Variovorax paradoxus: one gene and its partners. The protein of the gene in region 1 interacts with the protein of each later gene in a pairwise test. Links are inferred from orthologs where the notes say so. Each region holds a gene or a part of one and is shown on either strand. Other genes may lie near its edges.

Evidence for each region.
Region 2: the proteins of GOQ09_RS12410 (region 1) and glnL interact in binary tests that used the Escherichia coli proteins (3 or more experiments, as listed by UniProt). The link is inferred for Variovorax paradoxus from one-to-one orthologs.
Region 3: the proteins of GOQ09_RS12410 (region 1) and GOQ09_RS12955 interact in binary tests that used the Escherichia coli proteins (3 or more experiments, as listed by UniProt). The link is inferred for Variovorax paradoxus from one-to-one orthologs.

Annotation. Positions count from the first base shown.
Region 1 is NZ_CP046622.1:2,672,735-2,676,443, reverse strand. What follows is about bases 328-3,326. They hold GOQ09_RS12410 (P-II family nitrogen regulator), read right to left. Parts: upstream 1,997-3,326; coding sequence 1,658-1,996; downstream 328-1,657. Other genes in these bases: GOQ09_RS12405 (NAD+ synthase), read right to left, coding at 1,993-3,326; GOQ09_RS12415 (TIGR00730 family Rossman fold protein), read left to right, coding at 1,040-1,630; GOQ09_RS12420 (diacylglycerol kinase), read left to right, coding at 601-1,008; GOQ09_RS12425 (RDD family protein), read left to right, coding at 328-604. Also shown: GOQ09_RS12430 (DUF3106 domain-containing protein), read left to right, coding at 1-23; more of GOQ09_RS12425, read left to right, coding at 140-327; more of GOQ09_RS12405, read right to left, coding at 3,327-3,696. UniProt on the Escherichia coli protein: P-II indirectly controls the transcription of the glutamine synthetase gene (glnA). P-II prevents NR-II-catalyzed conversion of NR-I to NR-I-phosphate, the transcriptional activator of GlnA. When P-II is uridylylated to P-II-UMP, these events are reversed.
Region 2 is NZ_CP046622.1:1,788,540-1,791,468, reverse strand. It holds glnL (nitrogen regulation protein NR(II)), read right to left. Parts: upstream 2,041-2,929; coding sequence 961-2,040; downstream 1-960. Other genes in the region: glnA (type I glutamate--ammonia ligase), read right to left, coding at 2,720-2,929; GOQ09_RS08335 (hypothetical protein), read right to left, coding at 2,056-2,574; ntrC (nitrogen regulation protein NR(I)), read right to left, coding at 1-937.
Region 3 is NZ_CP046622.1:2,796,215-2,799,377, forward strand. It holds GOQ09_RS12955 ([protein-PII] uridylyltransferase), read right to left. Parts: upstream 2,808-3,163; coding sequence 201-2,807; downstream 1-200. Other genes in the region: pgm (phosphoglucomutase (alpha-D-glucose-1,6-bisphosphate-dependent)), read right to left, coding at 1-116; map (type I methionyl aminopeptidase), read right to left, coding at 2,842-3,163.

The DNA of each region.
Region 1 (3,709 bases):
CCGAGCAGCCGTCGCCCCCCTGAACAAGATTTCGATGGTTTCACCTTCCCCTGAAGTTTCGGAATCGAATTCCTCATCCTCTCCCGCAGACTCGTCGACCAGCGCTCCTCTTTCGATAGTGCCAGGCCTGTGGAGGCGAATGGCATGCTGGCTCTACGAAGGCATGCTGCTGTTCGCCGTGGCCATGATGTCGGCCTGGCTGTTCAGCGCTCTGAGCCAGATGCGCAACGCCATGGACGACACGCGCCGCCCGCTGCTGCTGGCCTATCTCTTCGTGGTGTTCGGCGTGTACTTCGTCTGGTTCTGGTCCAAGGGCCAGACACTGGGCATGAAAACCTGGAACATTCGGATCGTGGACAAGCAAGGCCGCCCCGTCACCCAGCCGCGGGCCTTCTTGCGCTACGTGCTGAGTTGGGTCTGGCTGCTGCCGCCGCTGGCATTGCATCCGTTGCTGGGCGTGCCGGTTGTCGAAACGCTGGTCCTGCTGTTCGGCTGGATTGCCGTGTGGGCCGTGCTGGCTCGCTTTCACCCCGAGCGCCAGTTCTGGCATGACGCCTGGGCCGGCACACGGCTCATAACCTCCAAGCCGATGAGCCGCCGATGAGTGCCCTGCCCAAGCTTCCCGACCCCGCCGTCAATCCGCAAAAGGCGCGCAAGGGTTTCGAGCGCGTGTGGCACGCCACGCTGATTTCGCTGCACGGCCTTCGCGCGGGCTGGAGAGAGCCGGCCTTCCGCCAGGAAGCCATCATGGCGATCGTGATGATCCCGGCCGCCTTCTGGCTCGGCCGCAGCTGGCTCGAAGTCGCCCTGCTCGCCGGGAGTGCCATTCTGGTCATGATCGTCGAGCTGCTCAACACGGCGGTCGAAGCCGCGATCGACCGCATCGGCCCCGAATGGCACGACCTTTCCAAGCGCGCCAAGGACATGGGAAGCGCCGCCGTTCTGCTGTCTCTCATGTTGTGCGGAGGCATCTGGCTGGCGGCGTTGTGGCAGCGCTTCGCGTCATGAAAGCACCCCCCGCACGAGGCATGATGGCGGGATGAATCCTGAATTTTCGATCTGTGTGTATTGCGGCTCGCGCCCTGGCGAGCGCCCTGAGTTCTCCAAGGCGGCCGAAGCGGTCGGCCAGTGGATTGGCCAGCACCGCGGCCAACTCATCTACGGCGGCGGGCGCACCGGCCTGATGGGCACCGTGGCCGAGGCCACTCGCAATGCCGGCGGCCGCGTGGTCGGCATCATTCCAAAGGCGCTGGTCGACCGGGAGCTGGCCAACACGCTTTGCGACGAGCTCCACGTGGTCGACACCATGCATGAACGCAAGGCCATGATGGGCGAGCGCGCCGACGCCTTCATCGCTCTTCCGGGCGGCATCGGCACCTTTGAGGAACTGTTCGAGATCTGGACCTGGCGCCAGCTCGGCTATCACGACAAGCCGACCGGCATCCTGAACACGGCCGGCTACTACGACGGCCTGCTGGGCTTCCTGGCCCACAGCGTGCGCGAGGGCTTCATGGGCGAGTGGCAGATGGAGCTCATCCGTACGGGCACCAACCCCACCGAACTGCTCACCGCACTGCGCGCCCAGGTGCCGCTGCATCCCCGCGGCGATCGCCTGGCTGAAAACCTCTAGCCTCGGGCCAAGCCGGCGGTGCGCCGTTCAAACGGCATTTTCGTTCTCTTCGCCGGTGCGGATACGCACGATACGCTCTACTTCGGTGACGAAGATCTTCCCGTCGCCGATCTTGCCCGTGCGGGCCGAGTTGACGATGGCCTCGATGCAGCGTTCCACGTCGCCCTCGTTGACGACCACTTCGACTTTCATCTTCGGCAGGAAGTCGACTACGTATTCCGCACCACGATAGAGCTCCGTGTGCCCCTTCTGGCGGCCGAAGCCCTTGACTTCGGTCACCGTGAGGCCGGTTACCCCCACTTCGGCCAGCGCTTCGCGCACGTCCTCGAGCTTGAAGGGTTTGACGATGGCGGTGATCTGCTTCATGGTTTTTGCGCTCCGGCGGTTTCGTTGAATTTGCTGGTGATAGGGTAACGCCAATCTTTGCCGAAGCTGCGATGGGTGACCCGGATGCCCACTGGCGCCTGGCGCCGTTTGTATTCATTGATCTTGATGAGCCGCGCAACTCGCTCGACCACCGCGCGTTCGTAGCCCGCCGCAATGATCTCGTCGATGCCCTCATCGTCCTGCATGTAGCGTGCCAGGATGCCGTCGAGGATGTCGTACGGCGGCAGGCTGTCCTGATCGGTCTGGTCGGGCCGCAGTTCGGCGCTGGGCGGCCGCGTGATGATCCGTTCGGGAATCGGCGAGGCGCCGGTGCCGTACGGGTCATGGGCATTGCGCCAGCGGGCCAGCGCAAACACGGTGGTCTTCAGCAGGTCCTTGATGACCGCGAACCCGCCCGCCATGTCGCCGTACAGCGTGCAGTAGCCCGTGGCCATTTCGCTCTTGTTGCCGGTGGTGAGAACAATCGAGCCGAACTTGTTCGACAGCGCCATCAGGAGCGTGCCGCGGATGCGGGCCTGGATGTTCTCTTCGGCGGTGTCTTCGGGCAGGCCCTCGAACTCCTCGGCCAGCGCGCCCGTGAACGATTCGAAGGTGTGCTTGATTGAAATTTCGTCATAGCGCACGCCCAGGCGGCTGGCCATCTCGCGCGCGTCGATCCAGCTGATGTCTGCCGTGTAGGGCGAAGGCATCATGACCGCGCGTACCTTGTCCTTGCCGAGCGCATCGACTGCAATGGCAAGCACCAGTGCCGAATCGATGCCGCCAGAGAGCCCCAGGACGGCCCCCGGAAAGCCGTTTTTGCCGATGTAGTCCCGCACGCCCAGTACCAGTGCATCCCACAGCTGGGCTTCGGCATCGCGCGGCGGCGCGATTGCTTGCGGCTCGGCCACGAAGCCGATGCCTGCGCCGCCTTGCGCGGGCCGCTCCAGTTGCATGAAAACCAGGCGCTCCTTGAAGCTCTCGGCCTGCGCAGCCAGGGCGCCGTCGGCCTGCAGCGCGAACGAGGCTCCGTCGAAAACCACTTCGTCCTGGCCGCCGACCAGGTGCGCGTAGACGAGCGGCAGCCCAACCGCGCGGGCTCGGTCGGCCATTCGCGCCACGCGCTCGCCTTCCTTGCCGACGTGGTACGGCGACGCATTGATGACCGCCAAAACTTCGGCGCCGGCCGCGCGGGCCAGCTCGGCCGGCTCGTCGAACCAGGCGTCCTCGCAGATGAGCAGGCCCACCGAGACGCCTCCGGCCTCGAACACGCAGGTGCCCTGGCCCGGCGTGAAATAGCGGCGTTCGTCGAACACCTGGTAGTTGGGCAGCTCGCGCTTGGCGTAGGTTTCAAGAATGCGCCCTTCCCTGATCACGCTGGCGGCGTTGTAGCGCATCTGCACCGCCACCGAGCGGCTGCGGAGGCTCCCGCCCGTCGGATGCCCCACCACCACGACCATGTCTTTGAGACCGGCGAGCGCAGCGGCAATGCCTTTCACGGCATCATCGCAAGCTTCGGTAAAAGCGGGCCGCAGGAAAAGATCCTCTGCCGCATAACCAGCGATCGAGAGTTCGGGCGTCAGCAGAAGACGCGCACCCTCTGCGTAGGCTTGCTGCGCGGCATCCACAATTTTTTTCGCGTTGCCGGCGAGGTCGCCCACCACAAAATTGAGTTGCGCGACGGCGAGCTTGAGCGTCATACGGAAGGAAGAA
Region 2 (2,929 bases), 880 kb from region 1 along the record:
GCGCGGGCAGGCGCAGGCGAATCACATTGAGGCGGTGGAACAAGTCTTCGCGGAAGCCCCCCAGCTTGACGCGCTGCTCCAGGTCCTGGTGCGTGGCCGCAATCACGCGCACATTGGCCTTCACGGAGTTGTGGCCGCCCACGCGGTAGAAATGGCCGTCGCTCAGAACGCGCAGCAGGCGCGTCTGCAGGTCGAAGGGCATGTCGCCGATTTCGTCGAGAAAGAGCGTGCCGCCCTCGGCCTGTTCGAAGCGGCCGCGCCGCATGGTTTGCGCGCCGGTGAAAGCGCCGCGCTCGTGGCCGAAGAGTTCGCTCTCGAGCAGGTCCTTGGGAATGGCCGCGGTGTTGATCGCCACGAAGGGGCCGTTGGCGCGCGGCGAATGCTTGTGCAGCGCACGCGCCACCAGTTCCTTGCCCGAACCCGATTCGCCGGTGATGAGCACCGTGACGTTGCTCTGCGAAAGCCGGCCAATGGCGCGGAACACGTCCTGCATGGCGGGCGCCTGGCCCAGCATTTCGGGCGCGGCGACCATGCGCTCTTCGGCCACTTCCTCGCGCTGGCTTTCGTCGACGGCACGGCGGATCAGCTCGACGGCGCGCGGCAGGTCGAAGGGCTTGGGCAGGTATTCGAAGGCGCCGCCCTGGAAGGCCGAAACGGCGCTGTCGAGGTCGGAGAATGCCGTCATGATGATGACGGGCAGGCCGGGGTGCTTGGCCTTGATCTTGTCGAGCAGGTCGAGCCCGGAGCCGCCGGGCATGCGGATGTCGCTCACTAGGACCTGGGGGCCCTGCTGTTCGTCGTCGGCGGCGAGTTCGAGGGCGGCCAGCACCTCGCGCGTGTTGGTGAAGCTGCGCGTGGGCAGGTCTTCGCGCAACAAGGCCTTCTCCAGCACGAAGCGGATCGATTGGTCGTCATCAACTATCCAGATCGGCTTCATGCATCTCCTTGTTGCCGTGGCTGCTAGGGCAGCGGAATCAGTATCTTGAAATCGGTTCGGCCCGGGACGCTGTCGCACTCGATCACGCCGTGATGCTGTTGCACAAAAGTTTGTGCGAGCGTCAATCCAAGCCCTGTCCCGCCTTCTCTTCCCGATACGAGCGGATAGAAGATGCGGTCCTTGATCGTGTCCGGCACACCCGGTCCGTTGTCGATGACATGCAATTCCAGTGCCAATCGATACCACTGCTTGTTGAATATGACCTGTCGGGCGATGCGCGTCTTGAAAGTGATCTGCGCGTCTCCCGCTGCGCGGCGCTCGGCAAGGGCCTGCGCCGCGTTGTGCACGATGTTGAGCGTGGCCTGGATGAGTTGTTCGCGGTCGCCGCGAAACTCGGGAATCGAGACGTCGAAGTCGCGCTCGATGTGCAGGTCGCGCGGAAACTCCGCAAGAATGACCGAGCGCACGCGCTCGCACACCTCGTGGATGTTGACGTCGCCCACCACGTGCGGGCGACGGTGCGGCGCCAGCAGGCGGTCGACGAGCGTTTGCAGCCGGTCGGCTTCATGGATGATGACTTGCGTGTATTCGATGAGGTCGCGCGACTCGACCTCCATCTGCAGCAGCTGCGCCGCGCCGCGAATGCCGCCCAGCGGGTTCTTGATTTCATGCGCGAGGTTGCGGATGAGTTCCTTGTTGGCCTGCGCCTGGTCGAGCAGGCGCTCTTCGCGGTCCTGGCGCACCTGCTGCTCGAGCGGCGACATCTCGATGACGAGTTCGCCCGACTTGTCGCCCTGCGCGAGCGTGACCTGCACCGGCATCAACTCATGATTGACGCGGCGCAAGAAGGCTTCGTAGCGCAGCGTGGCAAAGTCGTTGCTGCGGGCGCCGTCGATGGCGGTGCGCAGCACATGCGGCTCATGAAAGCAGGCCCCGAACTGAGAGCCTTCGAGCGTGCGGCGCGACGTGCCCAGCGCGTCTTCGAGGGCCGCATTGGCAAACAGCACCGAACCGTTGGTGCTGACCACTGCGATGAGCGTGGAGAGCAGGTCGAAGGACTGAAAGCGCGGATTGGCGCCGGCCGCCTTCTTCCCAAATGCCATTGAATGTCCTGCTGTTTACTGCTGCTTGGCTGGCAGGCGGCCGAGTTCGCGGCGAATGCCTGCGATGTCGCTCTCGTTGCGCGCGAGTTCGGCCTTCATTTCAGCCACGCGATCGAGGTACTTCTGGTAGTTGCGGCCTTCACTGCCCTGCTTCTCGGGCTCGCCGTTGTTGTATTCCTTTTGAAGCTCGGCCTGGCGAGCTTCGGCTTTCTTGAGCTCGGACTCGAGCACCGAACGGGCTTCGCCGTCGCGGGCGCGCTGGTCGACGCCTTCCACGCGCGGGCTGCCGGCCGGCGCACGCGCGGCGGACGAGCCACCGCCGCCGCCCGAGGACCTGGCGGCCGGAGCCGGCATGCCGGATCCCTGCACGACGGTGACGTTGCCGCCTTCCATGACCTTGCAGCCTTTTTGCTGCGCAATGGTCGAGTTGTTGGTGTATTCATTGCCGCAGCGCCACACGCGCTCCTGCGACGAGGCAGGCACGGCGACGGCCAACAATGAACCAGCCAGAAAAATGAGAGAAGCAGTCTTCATGTGAATCGGTGGATGGCGCGACAAAGGCGCATTTTCCTGCAATTCGACTCCATCGGTGACAAGATGTTCCGTGCCAAGCAAAAAGGACGGCCGTAGCCGTCCTTTCTGTCTTACTTACCCGTCAGAGGGGCTTGCGCCCGCCGATTTAGAGCGAGTAGTACATGTCGAACTCGACCGGATGGGTCGCCATGCGGAAGCGCGTGACTTCCTGCATCTTCAGTTCGATGTACGCGTCGATGTAGGCATCGGTGAACACGCCGCCCTTGGTCAGGAACGCACGGTCCTTGTCGAGGTATTCCAGCGCCTGGTCGAGGCTGTGGCACACGGTCGGGATCAGCGCGTCTTCTTCCGGCGG
Region 3 (3,163 bases), 120 kb from region 1 along the record:
GCTGGCACGGAAGGATCGGGCCGGCCCGTGTAGTAGGCCGAGATGAGGCGCGGGATGTTGACGAGCAGGTCCAGCGGTGCGGGCTGGCCCGCGAGAGGGTTGGTCTTTTGGCTCATGTCGAGTGTTGCCGTTCGAGTTGAATCAAGTCGGCAACATCATGCCGCAGGATGCGCCTGCGAACGAAACAAGCGGAAAGCGCCTCAGGAGGCCAGGGCCTCCATCAGCTCCGTCTCGATGGCCAGTTGCGTCTTCTGTCCCTGCAGCTCGGGGCCGCTGATGAGGAACGTGTCTTCCACGCGCTCGCCGAGCGTGGTGACCTTGGCGAGTTGCAGATTGAGGTGATGCCGTGCAAGCACCCGCGCCACCGAATACAGCAGCCCCGCGCGGTCGCTGGCAGAGATGTTGAGCAGCCAGCGCTGCGCCTTGTCGTCGGGCAGCAGGCTGATGCGCGGCTTGATGGGGAAGCTGCGCACCCGGCGCGACACCCTGCCCACGCTGGGCGAGGGCAGGGGACCGGCCTCGGTGAGCGTTTGGGCAAGGCCCAGCTCGACCATGCTGATGAGGTCGCGGTAATGGTCGGGCAGGAAAGTAGTTACAACCTGGAAGGTATCGAGGCCGTAGCCGTTGCTGGTGGTGTGTACTTTCGCGTCAAGAATGCTGAACGACGACTGGTCGAAATAGCCGCAGATGCGCGCGAACAGGTCAGGCTGGTCGGGCGTGTACACCACCACCTGCAGCCCTTCGCCCACTGGCGAAAGGCGCGCGCGCACGATGGGCGGCGCCTTGGGATCGACCGGCACGTTGGGCGGCGGCACGAAGCGCGAAAGCTGCTTGGCATGCCAGGCGATTTCGCTGGCCTCGTGGCGCATGAAGTAGCCGACGTCGAGCGTGTCCCACAGCGCCTTGTGCGCTTCGAAGCGCTGTGCATGCAACGCAAGCTGCACCAGCGCCTCGCGCTTGCGCGACTCCACTTCTGCGTCCGGGTCGGGCATGCGGCCGCCCAGCGCGCGCAGGGTGTAGCGGTAAAGGTCTTCGAGCAGTTTGCCCTTCCATGCATTCCACACGCGCGGCGACGTGCCGCGAATATCGGCAATGGTGAGCAGATAAAGGGCTGTGAGATAGCGCTCGTTGCCCACGCGCTTGGCAAAGGCGCCGATCACTTCCGGGTCGCTCAGGTCCTGCTTTTGCGCGACCTGGCTCATCACCAGGTGTTCGGCCACCAGGAATTCGATGAGCTTGGCGTCTTCGCGCGCAATGCCGTGCTGCTTGCAGAAGCGCTGCACGTCGCGCGCGCCGAGCGTGGAATGGTCGCCGCCGCGGCCCTTGGCAATGTCGTGGAACAGCGCGGCCACGTAAAGAATCCACGGCTTGTCCCAGCCGGCCGCAAGCTGCGAGCAGAACGGGTATTCGTGCGCGTGCTCGGCAATGAAGAAGCGCCGCACGTTGCGCAGCACCATCAAGATGTGCTGGTCCACCGTGTACACGTGGAACAGGTCGTGCTGCATCTGCCCCACGATGCTGCGGAACACCCGCAGGTAGCGCCCCAGCACCGAGGTCTGGTTCATCAGCCTGAACGCATGCGTGATGCCGTACGGCTGCAGCAGGATGCGCATGAACGTCTCGTGATTGGCCGGGTCGTTCCGGAACTTGCTGTCCATGACATGCCGCGCGTTGTAGAGCGCGCGCAGCGTGCGCGCCGACAGGCCCTTCACGCCGATGGTCTTCTGGTAGAGCAGGAAGGTCTCGAGAATGGCGCGCGGTTCGCGCTCGTACAGGTCCTCGCTTGCAATCTCGATCAGGCCGGCGCGTTCGTAGAAGCGCTCGTTGATCGACGTGTGCTGTTCGTCGCTGGGCTGCAGCCGCTCCGAAATGTTGAGCAGCAAAATCTGGTTGAGCTGAGTGACCGCCTTGGCCGCCCAGTAGTAGCGCCGCATCAGCGCTTCGCTCGACTTGCGCTGCGATTCACTCTCGTAGCCAAAGCTCGCGGCCACGGCGGTTTGCAGGTCGAACACCAGCCGGTCTTCGCGGCGGTTGGCAATCACGTGCAGCCGCGCGCGAATCAGCGAGAGCAGCGCCTCGTTGCGCTTGATCTGCTGCGCCTCGAACGGCGTTGCAAGCCCGTTCTTTGCCAGGTCGTCCCAGCGGCTGCCGTAGCCGGCGGCCTTGGTCATCCAGAGAATGGTTTGCAGATCGCGCAGGCCGCCCGGCGATTCCTTGCAGTTGGGTTCGAGCGCGTACGGCGTGTTGTCGAACTTCTGGTGGCGGTGCCGCATTTCTTGCGACTTGGCCACGAAGAAGGCCTGCGGATCGATGGCGCGGGTGAAGCGGCGGCGAAAGCCGACAAAGAGCTTCTTGTTGCCCGCGATCAGCCGTGCCTCGAGCAGCGAGGTCTGCACGGTGACGTCTTTTTCTGCCTCGGCCAGGCATTCCTCGACCGTGCGCACGCTTGAGCCGATCTCCAGCCCCGCGTCCCAGCAATGCCCGATGAAGGCCTCGATGCGCGCCGGATCGATGCCGCTCGCGTGGCCTTCGGGTGGCAGCAGCAACAGCACGTCGACGTCGGAATACGGAAACAGCTCGCCGCGGCCAAAGCCGCCCACGGCCGCCAGCGCAAGCGAATCGCCAAAGTCGGCCTCGCGCCAAAGCGCGCACAAGGTCTGGTCGGCCAGCGCCGACAGCTGCCTCAGCACCGTATGCACGCTGCGCGTGGGTGCGCGCGCGAAACGCAAGGTTTCGAAGAGCGCGAGTTTCTTTGCGCGATAGGCTTCGCGCAGCGTTGCCACGTCGATCTTGGCTGGTTCGATCACGGCTTTGTCCGGGGCCGTGCGCCGCTCGCGCGGCTCACGTTTTCGTGGAAGTGACGAAGGAGGGCAGGGGCGGGCTGCCTTCGGACAGCGTGAGCACCTCGTAGCCCGTTTCGGTGACCAGCACCGTGTGCTCCCATTGCGCCGAGAGCGAATGGTCGCGCGTGACGATGGTCCAGCCGTCGTATTGGCCGCCCTTGAAGTCTTCCTTCACGTCGCGCTTGCCGGCATTGATCATCGGTTCGATGGTGAAGATCATGCCGGGCTTGAGTTCTTCGAGCGTGCCGGGGCGGCCGTAGTGCAGCACCTGCGGTTCTTCGTGGAATCGCTGGCCCACGCCGTGGCCGCAGAACTCGCGC